3 regions of the Burkholderia sp. MR1-5-21 genome follow, and region 3 is predicted to be linked to each of the others. Evidence: predicted binding sites of a transcription regulator. Region 3 holds the regulator's gene; each other region holds the start of a gene.
What was found. Region 3 encodes HrcA, which represses chaperone genes, less so after heat shock. Its sites were predicted from a motif close to TTAGCACTCNNNNNNNNNGAGTGCTAA; they were not measured.
Positions count from the first base shown of each region.

Region 1: groES (co-chaperone GroES) is a predicted target of HrcA. The motif match lies at 1,050-1,076, and genes of this name have one in related genera.
Region 2: rpoH (RNA polymerase sigma factor RpoH) is a predicted target of HrcA. The motif match lies at 1,102-1,128, and genes of this name have one in related genera.

Region 1 covers NZ_JBSAXD010000021.1:65,633-67,901, reverse strand. Annotated here, with positions in the region: gene groL (chaperonin GroEL) at 1-635, opposite strand, end outside; gene groES (co-chaperone GroES) at 683-976, opposite strand; gene ACV229_RS25935 (carbohydrate porin) at 1,728-2,269, shown strand, end outside.
Region 2 covers NZ_JBSAXD010000009.1:188,312-190,580, forward strand. Annotated here, with positions in the region: gene rpoH (RNA polymerase sigma factor RpoH) at 105-1,040, opposite strand; gene ACV229_RS15090 (acyloxyacyl hydrolase) at 1,402-1,971, shown strand; gene ACV229_RS15095 (nuclear transport factor 2 family protein) at 2,017-2,269, shown strand, end outside.
Region 3 covers NZ_JBSAXD010000007.1:218,751-221,019, reverse strand. Annotated here, with positions in the region: gene hemH (ferrochelatase) at 1-657, opposite strand, end outside; gene hrcA (heat-inducible transcriptional repressor HrcA) at 783-1,805, opposite strand; gene ACV229_RS12615 (NAD kinase) at 1,933-2,269, shown strand, end outside.

The DNA.
Region 1 (2,269 bases), on a different contig from region 3:
ACTTGCTTGTCCGGGTTGTTGATGAAGTACGGCGACAGGTAGCCGCGGTCGAATTGCATGCCTTCGACGACGTCCAGTTCGTCGGCGAGCGACTTGCCGTCTTCGACGGTGATCACGCCTTCCTTGCCGACCTTGTCCATCGCTTCAGCGATGCGATCGCCGATCGACGAGTCGCTGTTCGCCGAGATCGAGCCGACCTGCGCGATTTCCTTGTTCGTCGTGCACGGCTTGCTGATCTTCTTCAGCTCTTCGACTGCCGCTGCAACGGCCTTGTCGATGCCGCGCTTCAGGTCCATCGGGTTCATGCCCGATGCGACGTACTTCATGCCTTCGCGGACAATCGATTGCGCGAGGACGGTTGCCGTCGTCGTGCCGTCGCCTGCGTTGTCGCTGGTCTTGGAAGCCACTTCCTTGACCATTTGCGCGCCCATGTTCTGGAGCTTGTCCTTCAGCTCGATTTCCTTCGCGACCGACACACCGTCCTTGGTGACCGTCGGGCCGCCGAAGCTGCGCTCGAGCACCACGTTGCGGCCCTTCGGACCCAGCGTGACCTTCACTGCGTTGGCGAGAATGTTCACGCCTTCGACCATCTTCGAGCGGGCGGAATCGCCGAATACGACGTCTTTAGCTGCCATGTTCTAACTCCTTGAATTCTCTGAGAATGTGAACCGTAAGTGGACGCTTACTGGGCGTTGACCACGGCCATGATGTCTTCTTCGCGCATCACGAGCAGTTCCTGGCCCTCAACCTTGACGGTCTGGCCAGCGTACTTGCCGAACAGAACGCGATCGCCGACCTTCACGTCGAGGGCGATCAGTGCGCCCTTGTCGTCGCGCTTGCCCGGGCCGACTGCCAGGATTTCACCTTGATCCGGCTTTTCTGCTGCGGCTTCGGGGATCACGATGCCCGAGGCGGTCTTGGTTTCCTGATCCAGGCGCTTGACGATCACGCGATCGTGCAAAGGACGAAGGTTCATATTCACTCCTCTCTTGAATGAGATTGAAGAACGCTTAGGGAATCTGCCCGGCGGGATGCCCGGCAGAGAATTGTTAGCACTCTCGTGCAGCGAGTGCTAATTATATGGACGGGTTTTGACAAATTCAAGAAGTGGCAAAGCAGGTTTTTTCAGCGCGCCGACAGGCGTTCAAACCCGCGCTCGAATTCCAGCAATACTGTTTGAAAACATCCACTTGGGATTCGCAACCGGGCCCGCCGGCTCCCCCTTCGACCGCCCTGGCCGGCAATCATTCCCCGATAAAACACAGGGTAAGCACGAGGTCGCGGATCGGTTGGCACTCGTCCGAGGGGGTGCGCAATCATGCCGATTCCATCCGCCGATTGCCAGCCAGCGCTGACGAGGTCGCCACTCATCCGCCCCCCCACTCAACGCGCCGTCTCCGGCCGCCCCGCCCGGATGCATCGGCCCGCATCGAATCATACATTTGTATTACACCGATATTTACGTTTTCAATTCACGAAAACGCGTGTCAGGCCCTATCCGTAAGGACGGCCATTACATCCAGTAATTTGGATGCGAATCATTCTCGTTTACATTGACTTTATTATTCAACGCTCCTACGATGCGCCGCGTTGCGTTCATCTTCATGCCCTGGCCACCCGTCGCCGAGCGTTCGGAGAGCGCCGGAAAAGCAGGACTCCAGATCAAATAGCACCAGGGGAATGACATGAAGTTTGCATCGCCCGATCGGGACCGCGTTCGCTCGCGGATGCGGCCCGCCGCCCTCGCTGCCCGTGCGGCCGCTTTCGCGTGCGCGTCGCTCGTCAGCGTCGCCGCGTTTGCCGACACGCCCGTCGACGCGCAGCCGGAAGCGCCGGAAGCCGATCTCGCGATCCAGGCGAAGCCCACCAACATGTGGACGGGCATCTGGACCCGCCAGACCCTGCTCGGCGACATGGGCGGCATCCGGCCGTGGCTCGGCAAGTACGGCGCGACGCTGCTGATCACCGAGACCAGCGAATACCTCGCGAACCTGCGCGGCGGCCTGAACCGCGGCGGCACGTACGATGGCCTGACGACCGCCACGCTGTCGGTCGATACGCAGAAGGCGATCGGCCTGCCGGGCGGCACGTTCAACGTCAGCGCGCTGCAGATCCACGGCCGCAACCTGAGCCAGACCAACCTCGGCACGCTGAACACCGCGAGCGGCATCGAGGCGCAGGACACGACGCGCCTCTGGGAGCTGTGGTACCAGCAGTCGTTCCTCGACAAGCGCGTCGACGTGAAGATCGGCCAGCAGAGCCTCGACCA
Region 2 (2,269 bases), on a different contig from region 3:
CATTGAACGTCGAATACCCGATAAATCAGGTCAATTAATCGACGAAAAAAAACCGCTGCCGGTCAGGCAGCGGTTTTTGGGGGCGATACTCTGAATCGGCTGATTTATGCGTACGCGGCGAGTGCCGTGCGCATTTTCTTCATTGCGCTCGCTTCGATCTGGCGGATGCGTTCCGCCGATACGCCGAACTCGGCGGCGAGGTCGTGCAGCGTCGAGCCGCCCGAGCCGTCGTCGTCGACGTGCAGCCAGCGCGCCTCGATGATGCGGCGGCTGCGCGCGTCGAGCGCGTCGAGCGCCTGCGCGATGCCGTCCGTCTGCAGCGTGTCGCGCTGACGCGCGGCGAGCACGGCGGTCGGCTCGTTGTGCGAATCGGCGAGATACGCGATCGGCGCATAGCTTTCCTCGCCGTCCTCGACCTGGCCCTCGAGCGCGATGTCGCCGCCCGACAGCCGCGTTTCCATCTCGGTCACTTCTTCGCGCTTGACGTTGAGTTCCTGCGCGAGGCCGTCGATCTCCTCGGGCGTCATCGCCTGCATGCCCTTCTTGTGGCTGCGCAGGTTGAAGAACAGCTTGCGCTGCGCCTTCGTCGTCGCGACCTTCACCATGCGCCAGTTGCGCAGGATGTATTCGTGGATCTCGGCCTTGATCCAGTGGATCGCATACGACACGAGACGCACGTTCTGCGCCGGATCGAAGCGCTTCACGGCCTTCATCAGGCCGATGTTGCCTTCCTGGATCAGGTCGCCGTGGGGCAGGCCGTAGCCGAGGTAGTTGCGCGCGATCGACACGACGAGCCGCAGGTGCGACAGCACGAGACGGCGGGCCGAGTCGAGGTTGTTCTGCTCGCGGAACTCGGTCGCGTACTGGCGTTCTTCCTCGGCCGTCAGCAACGGGATACGATTGACCGCCTGGATATAGGCGTCGATGTTGCCCAGCTGGCCCGGCAACATCGAATGGGTTGCGAGCGCCAGCGAGCCTGCCGATTCGGCCTTAGCAGACGCCGGGCTCAGGGTGTTCGGGAGGGTCAGAGCGTTGCTCACTTAAGAAAACTCCTTTGGAATCAGGGATGAACCCCGGACTCGGATGATTCCGCGGTCAATCTTAGCACTCCAGCCAACTGAGTGCTAATTCCTTAGAGAGGGCACGGGCTTTCAAGTTCCCGGTTTTCTATCGATCTTGCGATGTCGATAGTATTAGGCGTGACCGCTCGAACGCCAGCAAGTTCCGTAACTCGTTGTTTTTCCGAGGAATCAGTAGACGATTTCGATTTTTGTCGTTTGGGAAGCAAACCATTTCGCTACGCGATGCCGATCGGAAAAGTCCTTTACCATACCATTCTGTTCGCTCGTGCCAGGCCGCGCCGCGGCCGGTGCCATTCAACCCACAGAGTTGGAGTGTCAGATGAACAATAAGAAGAATGGTCGGCTGCGCGGCCGGCTTGCGATGCATGCGGTCCTGGCTGCGGCATTGCTTGGCGGGTCCGGAGCGGCGTTTGCGGATCGTTGGGGGATCCAGGCGGGCGGCGGGTTTTCCGATCGCCACGGGATCGACAAGGGCGACCTCGGCGTCGTCTGGGATCCGGGCTGGACGTGGTGGGAGGTCGGCGGCTGGCACTTCGCGTTCGTGATGGAAGGCCACGTCGGCTACTGGCATACGGGCGGCAACATCCACAGCAGCATCTGGGAAGTCGGCGGGACGCCGATGTTCCGCTTCATCAAGAGCGCGGGCGAGGTGCGACCGTTCGTCGAGGCCGGCGCGGGCGTGCGGCTGCTGTCCCATCCGACGATTGCGACCAATCTGTCGCTGTCGACCGCGTTCCAGTTCGTGGACGTGGTCGGCGTCGGCGCGCAGTTCGGAGAACGCCAACAGTATCAGGTCGGCTACCGTTTTCAACATGTGTCTAACGCGGGTATCAAAGAGCCGAATCCTGGTATAAATTTCCACCAGTTCTACGTGCAGTACAACTTCTGATCCGCACGCCCGCGCACGGCGTGCGCGTTGCCGAGGAGTCAGGCGATGGCGAAGGTGGTCGATGCGATCCGCGCGCTCGAGCGCGATCGGTTCCGTGCAATGGTGGACGGGGACGGCGAGGCGCTCGAGTCGTTGCTGTCGGACAAGGTGTTCTATGTCCACACCAACGGCAAACGGGAAACGAAGCAGCAGTTCATCGACGCCATTGCCGCCGGCCGCCGCCGCTATCGCCAGATCGAGATCCAGTCGCAGGACGTGCTGCCCGTCGGCGACGAGACCTGCATCGTCACCGGGCGCG
Region 3 (2,269 bases):
GCGCTTCGGCACGCCGTGGAAGCTCAGCACGAGCTTGTCGCCGGCCGCGAAATCGGGCCGGCCATGCTGCGCCCAGTACTGGCGCACCTGCTCGGCGAGCGCGTGGATATACGCCGGATGGTCGGCGTATTGGCGCACGGTGCGGACTTCCGGCTGGTTGCGGACGCGCGCGAGCGCGGCGAACGCGGCGTCGAACGCCGTCGCGGTCGTCGACGCCGAGTATTGCGGATACATCGGCATCAGCAGCACCCGCTCGACGCCCGCGCGCTTCAGTTGCGCGAGCACCTGCGGAATGCTCGGGCTGCCGTAGCGCATCGCGTAATCGACGAGCACGTGGTAGCCGTTCGACGCGAGCAGGTGCCGCACGCCTTCGACCTGGCGCTCGGTGTGCACGCGCAGCGGCGAGCCTTCGGGCATCCAGACGGCCGCGTACTTCTTCGCGGACGCGCGGCCGTGCAGCGGCAGGATGACCGTGCGCAGCAGGATCTGCCAGACCGCCTGCGGGATTTCGACGACGCGGGGATCGGACAGGAATTCGGCGAGGTAGCGCCGGACCGCGCGCGGCGTCGGCGCGTCGGGCGTGCCGAGATTGATCAGCAGCACCGCGATGCGATGGGCGGCGGCGACGCTCGATGGCGGCTCAAGATCGAAGCGCATAAAGAGAACGTGCTCGGGGCACGGAACCGGACGGCTTTCAATTATAGCGGGCCGTCCCGGCCGGGGTAGCTGGCCGTTCGGCCGATTGCGGCGCGCACCGCGCCGCGTCAAGATGGCTGGACCGGTTATTGCTGGCTGAGCGTCAGCGACAGCAGCCGCGCGGTGATGTCGACGATCGGGATCACCCGGTTGTACGCCATGCGGGTCGGTCCGATCACGCCGAGCGTGCCGACGATCTTGCCGTTGACCTCGTAAGGCGCGGTGACGACGCTCATTTCCTCGATCGGCACGAGCGTCGATTCGCCGCCGATGAAGATCTGCACGCCCTGGGCGTGGCTCGACACGTCGAGCAATTGCAGGAGGCCCGTCTTGTGGTCGAACACGTCGAACAGCTTGCGCAGCCGCGCCATGTCGGACGACAGGTCCGCCACCTCGAGCAGGTTGCGTTCGCCGGAAATGAGCACCGTGTCTTCCGTATCCGGCACCTCGGTGCTCGCGGTCACGGCCGCATGCATCAGCGCGGTCATGTCGCCGCGCAGCTGGTCGATCTCGTCGCGCAGGCGGCGCCGCACCTCGTCGAACGACAGGCCGGCGAAATGCGCGTTGATGTAGTTGGACGCCTCGGTCAGCTGCGACGGCGAGTAGTCGCGCGGGGTCGCGAGCATCCGGTTCTGCACGTCGCCCTCGGGGGTGACGATGATCAGCAGGATGCGCTTGTCGGACAGGCGCATGAACTCGATCTGCTTGAACACGTGGCTGCGGCGCGGCGTCAGCACGACGCCGGCGAACTGCGACAGGTTCGACAGCACGCTCGCCGCGGCCGCGACCACCTTCTGCTGCGGCTCGCCGGCCTGCAGCGTGGTCTGCACCTGGCGGGTGACCGCATCGGCGTCGATCGGCGCATCGACCGTCAGCATCGTGTCGACGAACAGCCGATAGCCGCGCGGGGTCGGCACGCGGCCGGCCGACGTGTGCGGGCTCGAGACGAGGCCGAGCTCCTCCAGGTCGGACATCACGTTGCGGATCGTCGCCGGGCTCAGCTCGAGCCCGGAATAACGGGACAACGTGCGCGATCCGACCGGCTGACCGTCGGCGATATACCGTTCGATCAGGGTTTTCAGGAGGGTTCGTGCGCGAGGATCTAGCATGGTGGAAAATTTTAGCGCAACCGCGCGACTGCGGCGAGTGGCCGCGGACAGTGCCCGAACGGGCCTTCCGCAGCGCCCGGCGCCGCGGACGGTTCTTTTCGTCAACGAGCTATGGTGTAATGCCGCCATGAAAACCGGTAATCAGTTCCATACTGTCGCGCTCGTCGGCCGGAGCAACACGCCCGGCATCGCCGAGCCGCTCGCCACGCTGGCAGACTGCCTCGCGAAGCAGGGTTTCGAGGTGGTCTTCGAAGCCGACACGGCGCGCGAGTTCGGCATCGCCGGCTACCCGGCGCTCACCCCGGCCGAAATCGGGGCGCGTGCCGACGTGGCGGTCGTGCTCGGCGGCGACGGCACGATGCTCGGCATCGGCCGGCAGCTCGCGCCGTACAAGACGCCGCTGATCGGGATCAACCACGGGCGGCTCGGCTTCGTCACGGACATCGCGGCGGCCGACATGCAGG